DNA from 3 places in the Paenibacillus sp. KACC 21273 genome. Region 2 is predicted to be linked to each of the others. Evidence: riboswitches for the same ligand, from Rfam matches in the RefSeq annotation. Region 2 holds a riboswitch; each other region holds the start of a gene.
What was found. A riboswitch is a leader RNA that binds a small molecule or an ion and turns the genes downstream of it on or off. The one in region 2 is predicted to bind S-adenosylmethionine.

Region 1 (5,993 bases), 520 kb from region 2:
AACATCCCGCCTGAGTAGGCTACCCAGAACCAGCCAATTGCTGTACTTAATTTGTGCTCAGGACTACGATAAGTTACCCATGTTAAAAAAGAATAAGCAAACAATGGATACCCAAATCCTTTAACCGCATACGTTAATAACATAATAGGATAATTTAGATCGGTTATACCAAAAGCGATAAAAGCAGATGTACCGATTACATAAGCGATAAATCCAATGAACATTGATTTTTTGGCTCCAAATGCTTCTAAAAATACGCCAGAAAACCATGATGCAATTGCTAGTGTAATACCATATACCGTAAATAAAAGACTGGCATCCTGCACGCTAAGCCCTCGTTCTACCAGATAAGGGCTTAACCAACCTGCTTCTAATCCATCTCCCATCATAAAAATCAATACTCCGAGATATCCCCATACTAATGTTTTGGGAATCCCTATACGATCTAATACGTTCATGACATCCACTCCTTTTTCAACTTTACTGGTAAGCTACTGTTCTCAAATACTACTTTCAGATGAAGAAGTCGTTGTCGCAGACTCCGCTAATTGTAATTGTGCAAAAAAGAGCTGCGCCTTATGCCATTGTTGGTAATCTTTTTGCAATGCCTCAGAAGATTGTGGTTGAAATGTAGTGATCTGTTCTGTCTGAGTAGACTGTATATCCAAAGCTTCATTACAGATATAAGCTGCTCCTACAATCGAAGCATGTTCAAATCCTGTGCGGATACGGATTTCTTTACCTAATAGATCAGCAATACTTTGAATAAGTGTACGGCTCTGTAGTCCTCCTCCACATGCCCAAATATACGGACGATCCAGCAAGACCACCTGTGCCAATTGATCGAAATTCACTTTGATAGAAAAAGCAATCTCGTGTAATGCTGATCTGACAAAATGAGCCCGGCTTAATTGATCTGACAGCGGAGCATCGAATAGAAATCCGCCACGTACCCGCGCATTTTTGGCAGAAGATAAATAAGAACCTAATGCTGCTACACATTGACTTTCTTCCAGTTCATTCATCTCTTGCTCCATCATGGCGTATCCTTCATTGGGATAGAAAATAGATTGCAATTTCTGATAGTTCAGACCGGTGATACCTGGATTCGTTTCGATCAAAAATTGATGTGGTGTTGTATACGCATTAATCCATGCTTTTGCTGATTTATCTGTTGTAAATGTATCTGTAATCTTAGCGATAGGTGTAGTTGTACCGGATACAATAACAATATCTTCTGCTCCTGCACTTGTACTATGGATAGCCAACTGCGTATCCCCGCCACCTACGATAACAGGTGTATCTACAGGCAAGTTCAATTCTGCTGCTGTACCCGATGTTAATGTCCCTAGCACGCTACCTGAAGGTATTAATGAAGGCAACACTATTGGTGCAATGCCAAAGGTGTGACACATTTCTGTAGACCAATCACTATGCTCTACATTATAGAGAAGAGTCTCACATGCTTGAGACGGCTCGTAACTTAACACACCACTAAGCGCATACGTTACCCAATCGCTAATACTGGTAAAACGATTCAATCGTTGATACTGCTGAGAATGACGCTCCCGTAATCCGACTAATTTCATTGCTGAAAATAAAGCAGACGGTGTTCTGCCTGTGATCGGATAAATAGAAGTTTGGTCGCTATAGTGTTCTTCCCACTCTCGTCCCCGATTATCAATATTCGGTAATCCTAGATAAGATTCACCTGCTTCATCAATCAGTACGATACCTTGACGCTGACTCGTTGAAGTGACAGCGATAATCTGAATATCAGGAACGTTAGATAGTGCTACTTTAGCAAGCCCTGCAATCTGTTCCCACAGTACTTCCGGTATAAAATGGCGTGCATCCGGATACTGATTGTCATTGTGATACAAAATATCAGCTCGCTCAATCGACAATACGTTACCATTGATATCGACAACAGCTACGCGAGCATTACCGGTACCGATATCAAAGACTAGATAGGCTTGTTGTGTCATCGTTAATATCCTCCAAAATCGCTTTATTATAAAGTACTTTCACTGCGGTATTATGATACTCAAACCACTCTATGAGTGCTGTATTCATAATTTCTACATGATGATCTTCAACTTCATAAGTGGCACCTGCTAAATGTGGAATTGCTAAAACATTTGGCAATGAAATCAGTTCATAATCTTTAGGAAGTGGCGGTTCTTGATCAAACACATCGATAATCGCTCCACGAATCTGATTTTGTTGTAATTGTTCAACCAGTGCATGATGATCTACCACTACAGAACGGGCAGTATTCACAAAAATGGCGTCTTTTTTCATTGATTGCAATAATTCTGTACCTATTAATCCTTTGGTATCTTCGGTTACAGGTAAATGAATCGATACAATATCGCTTGTAGCAAATAACTCGGCTAACGATACTTTTTGATCACGCGGGTCAGGGCTGGTTACATAGGGATCGTAATAACGAATATCACAAGGGAAGCTACGTAGTATGCCTGCTGTACGCTGGGCTACAGCTCCAAAACCAACCATACCGACTGTTTTGCCAGCCAGTTCATTACCTTTAAACTTGAGATAAGCAGTTAAGCTACCACTTTGCCATTCTCCTGCTTCTAGCCATTGACTGGATGAAATAATACTGCGTAAAAAGGTAATTAGACTACCAACTACCATTTCAGCTACAGCTTGTGCATTACGTGCTGGCGTATAGAAAACAGGAATACGACGATCTGTAGCCACAGGTACATCTACATTAGAAGGAGTTCCTCGACAGACACCGATAAATTGCAATTGAGGTACAGCTTTAATTACCTTTTCAGTAATTTGATCTAATTCTGCAATAATGGCGTTTGCTCCGGTTGCTTGTAATAAAGAGATTAATTCCTCTTCTTGATAAGCTTGCCCATGATCTTTCCAGCAACGGTAAATGACTTCTCCAAACGTATCTGCTAGTTGTTGACGACCTTGCTCATGATAAGGGGCGGTAATTAATATTTTCATTATTCAATCTCCTTTGGTACACTTAGGTGCAGTGTTATTTAAGTGAAGCTTTAAAGTAAGAAAGTGACTTGATATAGTGAGTTCTTGGTTTGCTACTAATAACGTCATTATTTGACAATATAATCAACTGAGTCAACGACAATATACAAAAAACCTCTTTCCCACATCAAGGAAAGAGGTTCGCTATCTATTCATTATAATATTCAAATCATACGAATAAAATAATGCAATAATTCATCCTGCTTTCCTATCTCCCAAGCGATTCAAGCTTGCTGGAATTGGCACGTTTTTGCCGAGGTTTCGTAGGGCCAGTCCCTCCACCTCTCTGGATAGAAAATCTAATGTATGTAGTTGTCGAAAAAAACTTGCAAATCGATATCAGACACGATAAGGTATAAAACATCTAAATTTGTCGAATTCGAAATAATTTTCTTTATTCTAATTAAACCTAGTAAAAAAGTCAACATTAAATCTAAAATTTGATTTATGATAGTTTATAACGTATTCAAAGTCTATTTCTGCCATTATTAAGGTATGGGTATTACGAAAGGAGCATGATGTATGTCTAGTTATGTTGATCAACAAGATGGAGTATTTCCTTCAGTCTGCTCGCTCGATTGTCCTGATCAGTGCGGACTGCTTGTTCATAAAGAAAAAGGTAAAATCATCAAAATTGCTGGAGATCCTAATCATCCTGTTACCAAAGGGAACATCTGTAACAAAGTTCGTAATATGACAGAACGTATCTATGATACCAAGCGTCTAACTACTCCACTCAAGCGGATTGGAGCAAAAGGAGAAGGTCTTTTTGAACCTATTTCATGGGAAGAAGCGATTACTACAATTACTTCCAAATGGAAAACATTAATATCCACTTCTGGCCCTGAAAGTATTCTCCCGTATAGCTTCTATGGCAATATGGGCAATCTATCCGCAGAAGGGATGGATCGCCGCTTTTTCCACCGGATGGGGGCGAGTCTTTTAGAGCGTACCATTTGCACAGCCGCTGGTTCAGCAGGTTATAAATATACAATGGGTGGCAGTATTGGTACCGATCCTGAAGATACGGTAGATACACAGTTATTTATTTTCTGGGGTATTAATGCAGTTAGCACTAATATGCATCAAGTGACTTTAGCGCAGCAAGCTCGCAAAAAAGGCGCTAAAGTTATTGTGATCGATGTGCATAAAAATCAAACTGGACGATCTGCAGATTGGTTTATTCCGATTTTGCCAGGAACAGATAGCGCACTCGCTTTAGGGATGATGCATATTTTATTTGCTGAAGATAAAGTGAATGAGGATTTTATGAAGCAATATACAGTAGGGCACGAACAATTGCGTGAGCATGTAAAGCAATACGACCCTGCCACTGTATCCACAATTACAGGCGTACCTGTCGATGATCTATATCAATTAGCTCGTATGTATGGCAATGCTAGCCCTGCTCTGATTCGTATCGGAAATGGTCTACAACATCATGATAACGGCGGTATGAATGTACGTACGATTGCTTGCCTACCTGCTATCACAGGACAATGGTTAGTACGCGGTGGCGGTGCTATTAAGTCTAATACGTTCCAGCTAACATTTAATGAAAATGCGTTACAACGTCCAGACTTATTGGCTAATCGCAACACTCGTTCTTTTAATATGAATCAATTGGGACGGGTATTATTAGAGGAGTCTGAACCTGTGCAATCGCTATATGTGTACAATTCTAATCCAGCAGTTGTGACTCCAGAAGCTACGCTTGTCAGACAAGGATTAGCACGAGACGATTTGTTTACTGTTGTGCACGATCTCTTTTTAACTGAAACAGCTAAATATGCAGATATCGTTTTGCCAGCAACATCTGCTTTTGAAAATACCGATTTCTATGCTTCGTACTGGCATCATTATATGCAGATTCAACAACCAGTTGTTGCTCCATATGGTGAAAGCAAATCCAATACCGAAGTATTTCGTTTGCTTGCTAAGGCAATGGGCTATGAAGATCAAGCATTACAAGATAGTGATGAACAGTTAATTCGGCAAGCGCTGGATCATCCTGCTAATCCGGCACTGAAAAATATTACGTATGATTCATTAGTTCAGCATCAATATGTCAAAGCAGATCGACAATATATTTTCCCGGATCGTCTGCCTACACCAAGTGGCAAAATTGAACTATATTCAGCCGATATGGAGCGTGATGGATTACCGCCATTACCAACCTATACACCACTTCGAGAACAAGGAACGCATCCTTATATTTTTGTACCGGGACCGAATCATAACTTTTTGAATTCAACCTTTTCCAATAATGCCAAACATATCGGTCTTGAAAAAACACCGAAGCTGTTTATGAATACAATCGATGCACAAAATGCTGGTATTGAAGATGGCGACTGGGTAACCGTATGGAATGAACGAGGGTCTTGTGAACTGCTTGCTACTGTAGGTGAACATGTATTGCCAGGCGTTGTCGTCAGCCAGGGGCTATGGGCAGACACTGACAATCAGCAAGCTACCCATCTAGTTAATGCACTCACGTCAGATCGCTTGGCTGATATGGGTGGCGGTGCAACCTTCTTCTCCGGTCGTGTCGATGTAATCAAAAAATCAAGTTAACTCCTTTTATCCAATAATCGTTCACTTCACACACTATGGCGTTCGATTAATGTATAAGGAATCTGTCGCTTGACGGGCATGATAGTAGTATCAAGACTACGTTCATAAAATAAAGAAAACGCTTGTCTGCCGATTTCTTGTAAATTCTGATCGATCGTAGTGAGTTGTAATCCGGCAGAGATCGGTTGGTTATCATACCCTATAATTGCTAACTGCTCAGGAATACGCAATCCATATTGACGTGCGCCTAACATAACACCTGCGGCGGCTTCATCCCCTGTTACAATTAACGCAGACGGAGGTGACTCCATAGTCGCAATCCGCTTGGCAATCTGTTCACCATCACTCATATGGATACAATCTGGAAAAATCCACTCCTGATACACTTCAAG
Region 2 (5,993 bases):
GGGCAATTTTCCGATCCAAAAAAGTTCCTCCTCTAGACAATGCTATCGCATATCTTCTACTATATTGCGCTTCTATCATATAATACGTTTGTATTGTAGCTTTTGGATGATACTTATTCTTATCTAGTGTACAGACCTTAACCTATAGATGTCAAAAGGATCACCAAACAACACCGTATATAGGACTACGAATGACGAAAAGATAGTTTATAATAGATGTATTACGCTTTTTTTGGATAAGGAGGTACATTCAATGAGTACTAGCAAAACAAATGCAATGCGTATTTTAGACAAAGAAAATATTGCATACGAGATTATTGAATACGATAATAAAGACGGCAAAATTCATGGTAATGCAGTTGCCGCCAAAATTAATAAACCACCTGAAATGGTATTTAAAACATTGGTCACGCAAAACAAACATAACTTGTTTATTTTTGTGATTCCAGTAGGAGCAGAATTAGATCTAAAAAAAGCAGCTAAAGCAGCAGGTGAAAAAAAATTGGATATGCTACCTGTGAATGAATTGCAGAAATGGACAGGTTATATTCGAGGGGGCTGTTCTCCTATCGGAATGAAGAAATTGTATCCTACTTTTATTGATGAAGAAGCTATGATCTTAGAAACGATGATTGTCAGCGCAGGCAAAATTGGGATGCAAGTAGAACTCGCTCCACAGGATCTTGTAGATGTAACTCAGGCGAATTTTACTCCATTGGTTCATCAGTAAATAGTTTGCATATTTTATATAATGTTTGATCATTTATCCTCCTATTTTAATGGCATCATAAAGCCAAATAACATCGGTGTATATCAAAAAAGGAGCTTACATAACACGTTATAATCATTACATGGTCTAGCTAAACAGAAAGGAAACTTTAATAATGAAAAGCCTCAAAAAGTTATTATATGTACCTTTAGTTTTATCTATATCGTTAGCTACTTCTAGTTCTGTATTTGCAGATACCGCAACTAGCCATCATGTGTTACACCATTCTGTGAATCGTTCTACTCTAACGCACACACAGATAGACAACCTAGTAACCTATCAACAGACCCGTTTTACTTCAAAAGTTAAAGGGTTACCACAACAGACATTTATACTCTCTGGAGGTCAAGCTAATATTCCTTTTACATATCAAAATCATGTAGATATAAAATTGATCTTAAAAAATACAGGCAAGCAAACAATCGATTACGAAATTAACTTTCCTGATGATACCAGAAATCTTATGAAATCTAGCTTAGCACCTGGTCAGCAACAACAATGGAATTTACCTTTATATGATGTATATAGACAAGCTTCGTGGGGGCTGTGGAATATCTTTGCGGTAACTACCGATGGATCTACAGGAAAATTAAAAGTACAAGCAAGTGTTGTAAATGATTAGGATGTAACGATCGATCCATCGATCAGCGAAATACTAGATAAAAAAATAAGGTTATAGCCCGTTATCATTTGTATTTGATCACAAATCATAACTTTAGCTATAACCTTATTTTTATTTGTATATTTTAATTAAAATGCTGGGATTACAGCACCATTGTACGTATCTTCAATGAATTTTTTAACATCATCAGATGTTAAAGCTTTTTTCAATTTTTCGATAGCTGCATCATTTTGGTTGTCTTCACGAGTAACTAAATAGTTAGCATATGGTGCGCTACTTGTTTCAGTCAACAATGCCGATTTAGGATCGATTTTAGCTTCTAATACATAGTTCATGTTGATCATACCCATATCTACTTGACCCAATTGTCTAGTGATAAAAGCTGCATCCATCGGTGTAAATTTAAAGTTTTTAGGATTAGCTGTAATATCTTTTACAGAAGAAGTAATATTTGTTTTGTCTTTCAATTCAATCAATCCATTGTTAGCAAGCAAAATCAAAGCGCGTGCTCCGTTAGATACTTCGTTTGGAATCGCAATATTTGCACCGTCTGGTAACTCATCGATTGATTTATATTTTGTAGAATATGCACCGAAAGGCTCGATGTGTACAGGTTGTACAGCTTTTAAAGTCATACCACGAGATTTGTTTTGCTCTTCAAGGTAAGGCAATGTTTGGAAGTAGTTTGCATCTAACTGTTTGCCGTTCAATTGAACGTTAGGTTGAATATAATCTGTAAATTCGACAACTTGTAAATTTACGCCTTCTTTAGCAAGTGCAGGTTGAATATGTTTTAAGATTTCAGCGTGAGGTACAGCTGTTGCGCCTACTTTCAACGTTACGGTTTCTGCTCCGCCTTCTGTTGTTCCTGTTGCTGCTGTGTTGTCTGCTGCTTTGTTACCGCAAGCAGATACGATAGCAACCAACATAATACTTAGCAAAATCAAAGTCCATTTTTTCATCTTCTTTACCCCTTTATTGGTTTTGGATTGGTATACGTATATGATACAAATGCTGAATATTCGTGATTATCTATTATCATATAAATATTCAGCAGAATAACTACTCTGTGTTCAATCTCTTTTGTATTACCGATTATCTTCTAGAAAAATGAACCACTAGACGATCACCAAGCATTTGTAGAATTTGAACAATAATAACCATAATGACTACAGCCACTAGCATAATCGCTGTATCATAGCGATAATAACCATAGTTGATTGCAAGTGTTCCAAGTCCTCCTGCACCAATCATCCCTGCCATCGCTGTATTAGAGACTAGCGCAACAACAGTAACGGTTAACCCTGCTAATAGCCCTGGCATTGCTTCACGTACAAGTACGCGCGTTATAATCTGCCACAACGAAGCTCCCATCGCATTCGCTGCTTCAATCACACCACGATCGACTTCACGAAGTGCAGTTTCGACCAATCTAGCAAAAAACGGTGCGGCAGCAATAACTAATGGTGGGATCGTTCCAAGTACACCAATCGTTGTTCCTACTAGAATTTGCGTTAATGGTAAGATCGCCACAATCAGTATAATAAATGGAACCGAACGCAAAATATTAACGATAAACGCGATGACTGCATAGAAATAACGCACCCATGCTACAGTAGAACGCCCTGTAATAAATAACAAAATGCCTAATGGCAATCCTAGAATTAATGTAAATAATCCAGAAGCGCCTACCATTTTGAGTGTATCTAAGGTCGCTGTACCAAATTCATTCCAATCAATTTGTGAGAAATCCAATTCACCCATCAGTTGATCACCTCCACATCGAGACCTTCAGCGGTCAATCCATCGAGTGTACGCTTAATGTCTCCTTCTGTTCCTTCAAAGCGAACAATCAACTGTCCATAAGGTACATTTTTTAACGTTGAAATCGTTCCTTGCAAAATAGCAAAATCGACTCCAGTTTGACGTACCGTTTGCGAAAGGATCGATTCATACGTTTTATCTCCCAAGAAAGACACTTTGACAGTCAATGAATTAGGAACATTTGGTGCTGTCCACGAAGTAATTAGTAATTCAGCATTATTAGACTCATTTAAAATAAAATCACGTGTCACTTCATGCTGTGGCTTCAAAAAGACATTTGTTACAGGCCCTTGTTCTACAATACCGCCCCGATGAATAACAGCTACTTTATCACAAATGCTCTGAATGACATGCATTTCATGAGTGATTAAGATGATTGTTAAATTAAAGCGCTCATTGATATCGACCAGCAATTTTAAAATCGAATTTGTAGTCTGAGGATCAAGAGCAGATGTCGCTTCATCACAAAGCAATACATCAGGGTCGCTAGCTAGTGACCGAGCAATACCGACACGCTGCTTTTGTCCACCTGATAATTGAGCAGGATATTTATTGGCATGTTGTTCCAGTCCAACTAGAGCGAGCAATTCTTTCACTTTTTCTTTGATGTTGCGTTCCGGTGTTTTGACTAAGCGCAAAGGAAAAGCGATATTCTCATATACTGTCGCTGAAGATAATAGATTGAAGTGTTGAAAAATCATACCTATTTTGCGTCGTCTTGCTTGTAAGCGCGCTTTGTTCAGCTTGGTCATTTCCACACCATCGATCCAGACTTCACCAGAGGTTGGACGTTCTAGTAAATTAATACATCGAATCAATGTACTTTTACCTGCACCGGAGTGACCGATAACGCCGAAAATCTCGCCTTTGTCTATTTTCAAATCTATACCGCTTAACGCAGGGCTTAGATTTTTCCCTTTACCATACGTTTTAGTAATACTTTTTAATTCAATCACAGATAGGTGCTCCTTCCTTGTACTTCTTCATTCCTGCATTCATATTACATTAATCATATATAAACCATCGAATAAGTCGGATATATTCTCGCTATCATATATGTCGGTATTCACTTCTCTCTTCTTTATACAAAAAAAGAACCCTTTCGCAGAAAAGGGTTCTCTATTATTAGAGATACTTCCTTCTCATCTGCCAAAATCGCCATGTACCAATTGCACACGCCATTTTGAAGGAATTAGCACCATGACATTTTGGAAAACTACGTAATAGCTATTCCAAAATCGGTTGCCGGGTTTCATCGGGCCAGTCCCTCCACCACTCTCGATAAGAAAATATGAAAAATTCGAATGAAAATGAAAATCTTTTCTCAGTATAGTGAACTTCACACTCTTTGTCAAAGCAAAAATGAATATTTCCTAAGGAAATTAGAAATTTTTCATCAATTGTTCATCTGACGTAATCTATTGGATGTATATTCACTTTTTATTGCTGTCTAAATAGATCATACGGTTATACATTTTGCCCTAATTTGCCACGTGTACCACGACTTAATTGCCATACACGCACACTCATATAACATAACACACCGAACAAAATCTGAATCAACAACGTATGCAACATACTGGAGAAGAAATACCACTCTGGTATTTTCATTGTTACAATATTCAACATACCACTTAGAATCTGCATGATGATAAATACGATCGCAGTCACTCCAAGCTTACGAATACCTGGATTATACGGATGACGACGGTAGGCATAATGTGCTAGCACTGCAATAACGATTAACAGACTATAAGCGGCTACGCGATGGAAAAATGCTACCGCTACCCCACCGGATAATTCAGGTAAGATAGAACCATTACATAGTAATACGCCAGAACACCCACCTCTAGAATCGGTATGTGTGACAAAGGCTCCTGTATATACCACCATGTATGTGTAGATAGTTGCGAACCATGTTAGATTACGCATTCCTTTACTCACCGGTGGTTCATCTGGAATTGGCAAATCACCTTTTTGCTGATCCATCCGCCTTGCACCAAGCGCCATCATCGACGAACTAGCAAAAGCGATCATTGCAAATCCGAAATGTAGTGCCATGATTGGAGCAGATTGTGAAAATACAACTGCTAATGCACCCATAACGGCTTGTACCAAAACAAATAGCAATGTTAACGATGCATATACTTTAAGCTCACGATGCTTATTAAAAAAGATAAATCCGATAAAAGAAAATAATGCTGTTAAGCCTGCCAGAGCACTAATAGCTCGATGCGAATACTCAATCAATGAAGAAATCGTATACGCAGGTACAAATTGGCCATGACATAACGGCCATTCATTTCCGCAACCGAGTCCTGAACCTGATTTGGTTACTACAAGTCCTCCCATGGTTGCTAAAAACATAACAACACAGGTGACAAAGCTCAACCATTTTAGATGTGTAGTTGTTATTCTGAACTTTCTTGCCATTTAGAGAATCACCCGCTATTTTATATGATAGTTACACAATGTTTATGTTCTACTTTAGTATACCTGATTGCAAAATAGACGGAACCACTGGATTGTGACAAAAAATGATCAATCCTTGTATTATGGCAGAACCGTGTCGACAAACAAATGATATTTCACATAGTAAAAAAACCACCCTTTATAAAAAAGGTGGTTAGTAAGCATTTATTTATACATTCTTTTTATTCCGCTGTTGATGTAGCTAATGTCTCATAGACAGCAACAGCGCGATCCAAAAACTGCTCGATTTCTTCGCGAGATTTGCGCGCTTTGTTGACGAAACGTACTAATTCTTTGCCGTTCGCA
Region 3 (5,993 bases), 2.5 Mb from region 2:
TCTACCATAGTAAGTAGATGATGTTCTTTCGCCCAAGCGGTCACTGCGCCGATATCTGTAATTTTGAGCGTTGGATTCGATGGTGTCTCCATATAGACAGCTCTTGTATTGGAACGAAGCGCATTTTTCACTTGATCCAGATCGGTCATATCTACAAAGCTAATCTCGATATTCATTCGATTCAATACAGTAGTCAGAAAACGATATGTACCACCGTACACATCTTCAGTCACGATCACATGATCACCTGCGGATAGAATCAGAAAGGCAGTAGAAATCGCCGCCATTCCTGAAGCAAAAGCATATCCTGAAGCTCCGCCTTCTAACAAAGCAATATAATCTTCTAACGCTTGACGGGTTGGATTGCCTGAACGACTATAATCATGAAGTGGTGGATTCGAGATATCTTCTTGATGAAAAGTAGACGCTTGATAGATCGGCACACTGGATGCACCTGTTGTTTTGTCGATTTCAGCACCAAAGTGAATCAGTTTGGTATCTATTTTGCGTGAAGCTTGACGATCTGAAGAATAAGTCATTATCGATCACGCTCCTTCTACTTCAAGGCGTGCTACTTCCAGCGCTTGATCAAGATCAGCGATCAGATCATCAATATGCTCAATCCCTACAGAAAAGCGCAATAGACGATCATCCACACCAATCGCTTCACGAATTTCAGTTGGAATATCTGCATGTGTCTGTACCGTTGGGTACGTCATTAACGATTCAACGCCACCTAGACTTTCAGCAAAAGCAATCAATTGAATACTACGCAAAATCGGTTCAATATAACGCGCATCTTTCACTTTAAACGAAAAGATACCTGTATTTCCGCTAGATTGGCGATTTTGGACATCATATCCCGGATGATCCGGTAGTGCAGGATAGAACACTTCTGCAATCTGCGGATGATCTACTAAATGCTTCGCCATTGCTGTAGCATTATATTCATGACGCTCCATCCGCAATGCCAATGTTTTCATTCCACGCATTAATTGATACGAATCGGTTGGGGACAATACGGCTCCGATAGAATTGTGCAGAAAAGCCATTTCAGCGGATAATTCTTCCCCTTTGGTCATAATCAATCCTGCTAACACATCATTATGTCCACCTAGATATTTGGTAGCACTGTGAATCACAATATCTGCTCCCAGTTCGATCGGACGCTGGAAAAAAGGAGTCAACAGCGTATTATCAACAATCGTCAGCAACTGATGGCTTTTTGCCCAAGTAGCTACAGCTTTGATATCGGTAACCATCATTAACGGATTAGTTGGCGTCTCGATAAATACAGCTTTGGTATTTGGTTGAACTATTTTTTCTAACGCTTCTAGATCATTGGTATCTACATAAGAAGCAGTTACTCCAAATTTGGATAAAATACGCTCCAACAGACGGTATGTGCCACCATACAGATCAAGCGATACGATCAGATGATCTCCCTGACCGAAAAGCGCAAAAATGGTCTGTAAAGCAGCCATACCGGAACTACAGGCAAATCCTGCATCTGCTGATTCTAATGCTGCCGCCGCTTGTTCTAGTACAGCGCGAGTTGGATTGGTTGTACGAATATAATCAAAGCCTGTACTTTTACCAAGAGCGGGATGACGGAAGGCAGTTGATTGATAAATCGGAAAATTAACTGCCCCTGTTACCGGTTCATTAATCGAACCGATCTGTGCCAATTTGCTTTCAATGTTAAGAGTTCGTTCGCTTGAATGATGATCCGTCATACTATAATTCCTCCTCTGAAATAACAATCGATTGGGTTGATCTCAAATTAGATACAGTAATTACCTGCTTCAGCTTTGGCACTTTCCAAATCATATGGTGTTTCTTGGTATACATAATAGTTTAGCCAGTTGGAAAATAATAAGTTGGCATGAGCACGCCATGTAGAAGGTGGTGTGCGCGATGGATCATTATTAGGAAAATAATTTTTGGGCGGTGCGACATCCATTCCTTTAGCGATATCACGTTCATATTCCCATTTCAGTGACAATGGATCATATTCAGAATGCCCTGTTACAAAAATCTGACTGCCATCTTTGGTAGCGGCTAGATATACTCCTGCTTCTTCCGATTCTGATAAAATTTCCAGTTCAGGAATCTTGGCAATATCTTCATGACGTACTTCGGTATGACGGGAATGAGGCGCAAAGTACAACTCATCAAATCCTCGTAACAATTTTACATTTTCTTTATTTAATGTATGTGGGAATACACCAAAACACTTTTCAGGCAAATCGACTTTGGGAACACCGAAATGATGGTAAAGCCCTGCTTGTGAAGCCCAACAGATATGCATGGTTGAAGTGACATTCTTTTTACTCCAATCAAAAATCCCTTGAATCTCTTCCCAATAGTTCACATCTTCAAAGTCCATTGTTTCTACAGGAGCGCCTGTCACAACCAGACCATCAAAGCGCAGATGTTTGACTTCTTCAAATGTTTTATAAAATAAGTTCAAATATTCAGTCGATGTATTTTTGGAAGTATGGGATTGTGCATGTAGCAAATAGATATCAATTTGAAGCGGGCTATTTCCGAGTAAGCGTAGTAACTGCGTTTCGGTTGTTTCTTTAGTAGGCATCAAGTTCAATATAGCAATTCGCAATGGACGAATATCCTGTTGAAATGCTTGGCTATCATCCATTACGAAAATATTTTCTCCAGTTAATACTTCTTTGGCAGGTAAGCTATCCGGAATCTTAATTGGCATGTTCGTTCACTCCTTGGATGTGTGTATTTCTTATCATTTCAGGAGAAAGGTTCATTATAAGTATATACAAAAATGACCTTTCTCCTGATACTTGAGAAAGGTCATTTGCGATATGTTCGCGTATATAATAGACGCCTCTCTCATCTGTCAGCAGATATTAAGTCTAGAATGATACATCAACTTATATCTCTGCAAGAATTAGCACCGTGCGGTTATACCGCCGGTTGCCGGGTTTCATCGGGCTAGTCCCTCCACCTGCTCTTGATAAGATTTGCTTATTCAATTTAAAATAACATGTTTTGATACTTTTCTTATACCATAATTTATACTATTCTACGGTCTGCCGTCAAGTGCTGTGAAAAATGTATTAGATTGAACCGATAAATAAGTTGTTGGTAACTATATTGGTTGATTTCAAAAGAGGTTTCTTATTTAAGCTTGAAAGGCTTCCACGACCACGGTATACTTAACAAGTATTTGACGTTTTTTCATAGTTTTCATAAATATCTAAATCACAAAGAGGTGAATTTCAAAATGGAAGGCGACCCGAGGCCCAGTTGGCAGCAGGACGGATGGACAAATTGCAGGAAACAAACGACAACCATAGGGCACTGGAGTAACGCGCCATTATTGAAAAATCTTCTCCGTTTTTCATAAATTATAGCGAAGCTTTGTAAACAAGTGTGCGGTTGCCGCTTCTTTCCCTGCTCATTTCATAATAAAGGAGTAGAACACAATGAAAGTTCGGCACGTCAATGCTGGAGCATTTACTCCAGTAGAAAATATTACCGACACACTGGTAGCACCTGAAGAAGGATTTTATTGGATCGACGCAGATTTGGAAGATTTGATCGAATTACAACCACTTTTTATGCTTCATGATCTGGCTGTAGAAGATTGTTTGAGTGAGGAAGAACAGCGTCCTAAGATCGAAATTTATGAAAGTCATTATTTTATTGTAGTCAACAGTATTCGTTTTGATAACGAAGAGATTTTTTTGCGCGCCTTGAATATTTTTCTAGGACGGCATTATATTATTACAGTGACCAAGCAGAAAATTAATGAATTGCGTGTTCTCAAACCGATTTTATGGGAAGAAGAAGTGAGTCGCGCTGATAAATTCATGTATTTGTTAATTGACCTTGTCGTTGATAATTACTTCGCTGTCGGTGACCGGATCGAAGATCAGATCGAACTACTGGAAGAAAATATATTGATGCATACCAAAAAATCGCATTTGAACGAAATTATCGGTTTGCGTGGCGAAATTTTGTGGCTCAAACGTGTATTGGGACCTCAGCGTGAAGTCATCAATACATTGAATAAAAAAGACCTCCGTTTGATCGATGATCAATTGCAAAAATATTTCAGTGACGTGTACGAGAATGCGGTAAAAGTATCTGAGATGTTTGATACATTCCGCGATCTGATGGGTAACTTACGAGAAGCTTATCAGTCCAGTATCTCTAATCGTGCGAATGAAATCATGCGTGTATTTACAGCGATCACAACGATATTTATGCCGTTGACTGTAATTACAGGTATTTATGGAATGAACTTTGAAGATATGCCTGAATTGCATTGGCGTTTCGGTTATCCACTGGTAATCGGGATTATGATTACGCTAGGTTTGACTATGTTTTTCACTTTCCGCAAAAAAGATTGGATCTGAAAAGATTAAAGCTGCCCTTATTCATCGTCAATTGATGAACAAGGACAGCTTTTTTGATTTCACTTGGTCGCGCTTATACTGCCAAGCGCTGATGGTAAGATATTTTGCTAAGCAAAAATCACTTTCTTATTTTACGGGTCGCGCTTGTGGTGCCAAGCGCTTAATGTAAGATATTTTGCTGATGCAAAAATCATTTTTTTATTTCACTGGTCGCGCTTATGGTGCCAAGCGCTTAATCAAGGAAGTTGCATCCAGCGGATCATGGTTTCTAGGTTTAGTCCATCTAAGCCGGGTACTGTAAAGTGTGCACTATCGATTCGGGTTAGTGAACTTACAGCGATCGTTTTCATCCCGATTTGACGGGCAGATTGGATCGATTCGGTAGAATCTTCAATAACCATCGTGTGATAAGGATGAATATTGACTGCGTTAGCTGCTTTGATAAATATTTCAGGATCAGGCTTACTGAACTCTACATCATCTGATGTAATGATGCGGTTGAAATATTGTCGTACTCCCAATTTTTCTACCACTTCTTCTGCATCACTACGGTGAGATGCCAAAACAACAGCGATATTATGATCGGCAAAATGTTGTAGTAAATCTTCTACACCTGGCAACAATTCTGCGGATTCAATCGTTTCTGATTCTTCATCAATAACCGGAATAACTACACCTTCCAAGCCGAATACTATTGCACACAGATCACGATTGTTTGCTTCAAGTGGCTGTGTCATTGCAACTACATATTCTTGTCCATAATGTTCTATCGTTAACGGTTCTCCGCGAACAAGACTGTATGTTGTTTTGTTGCCTTCTACATTTACATTGACAAGGCGATCTTGAAATTGTACCCGGAACGAGTACTCTGTCCAGCTTGGCGGTAATTTCGGTTCAAAGTGTAATCGACCGTCATATTGACGCATACCTGCAAATCCACCAATAATCGTTAACCAGCTACCTGCCATTGATGCAGCATGGATACCGTCTTTGACATTACCATGAATATCATCCAGATCCATACGTGCCGATTCGATAAAGAAGTTATACGCATGATCCATATTACCAAGCTCTGCTGCAATAATCGCATGAATCGCTGCTGACAACGAAGAATCATGTGTTGTTAATGGCTCATAATAGGCATAGTTTTTGACTTTTTCTAGCTTGGTAAATTTCTCACCTAGCAAATAAAATGCCAGAATCAGATCCGCTTGCTTGATCACTTGCTGACGATAAATGACCAATGGATGGTAATGCAGCAGTAATGGATAATTTTCAGCCGGCGTATTGTCAAAATCCCATACGCCTTTATCCAGAAACGAATCATCCTGACCGATCAATCCATTTTGGCGATGAATATAGATTTCATCCGCAGCACGTGCCCAATCTGCAATTTCTTCTTCGGTTAGTCCCATAACACTGTGCATCGCTAGATAAGAATCTGGAGTTAATTCTTCCCACTGTGTTAATTCATGTACAGTAAATTCTAATGCATCTTTGACCATAATATTAGTATACGTATTGTTGTTTACAATCGCTGTATATTCATCAGGGCCAGTCACTCCATTAATACAGAATCCTTTACCTGTAATCCAA

Region 1: it holds a riboswitch for S-adenosylmethionine, as region 2 does, so the genes downstream of both, PQ460_RS07270 (2-hydroxyacid dehydrogenase) here and PQ460_RS04945 (methionine ABC transporter ATP-binding protein) in region 2, are expected to answer to the same signal.
Region 3: it holds a riboswitch for S-adenosylmethionine, as region 2 does, so the genes downstream of both, metA (homoserine O-acetyltransferase MetA) here and PQ460_RS04945 (methionine ABC transporter ATP-binding protein) in region 2, are expected to answer to the same signal.

What each region holds. Positions count from the first base shown of each region.
Region 1 is NZ_CP117876.1:1,576,968-1,582,960, reverse strand. Features, by position in the region: gene PQ460_RS07280 (MFS transporter) at 1-458, opposite strand, end outside; gene PQ460_RS07275 (FGGY-family carbohydrate kinase) at 501-1,988, opposite strand; gene PQ460_RS07270 (2-hydroxyacid dehydrogenase) at 1,960-2,988, opposite strand; SAM riboswitch class I at 3,233-3,324, opposite strand; gene PQ460_RS07265 (molybdopterin oxidoreductase family protein) at 3,550-5,601, shown strand; gene PQ460_RS07260 (LacI family DNA-binding transcriptional regulator) at 5,628-5,993, opposite strand, start outside.
Region 2 is NZ_CP117876.1:1,059,937-1,065,929, reverse strand. Features, by position in the region: gene PQ460_RS04970 (SDR family oxidoreductase) at 1-19, opposite strand, end outside; gene ybaK (Cys-tRNA(Pro) deacylase) at 254-730, shown strand; gene PQ460_RS04960 (hypothetical protein) at 885-1,391, shown strand; gene PQ460_RS04955 (MetQ/NlpA family ABC transporter substrate-binding protein) at 1,520-2,353, opposite strand; gene PQ460_RS04950 (methionine ABC transporter permease) at 2,487-3,155, opposite strand; gene PQ460_RS04945 (methionine ABC transporter ATP-binding protein) at 3,155-4,171, opposite strand; SAM riboswitch class I at 4,355-4,503, opposite strand; gene PQ460_RS04940 (COX15/CtaA family protein) at 4,683-5,648, opposite strand; gene PQ460_RS04935 (thioredoxin family protein) at 5,870-5,993, opposite strand, start outside.
Region 3 is NZ_CP117876.1:3,870,732-3,876,724, forward strand. Features, by position in the region: gene PQ460_RS16975 (trans-sulfuration enzyme family protein) at 1-539, opposite strand, end outside; gene PQ460_RS16980 (aminotransferase class I/II-fold pyridoxal phosphate-dependent enzyme) at 546-1,736, opposite strand; gene metA (homoserine O-acetyltransferase MetA) at 1,784-2,725, opposite strand; SAM riboswitch class I at 2,863-2,996, opposite strand; gene corA (magnesium/cobalt transporter CorA) at 3,462-4,397, shown strand; gene PQ460_RS16995 (HAD-IA family hydrolase) at 4,634-5,993, opposite strand, start outside.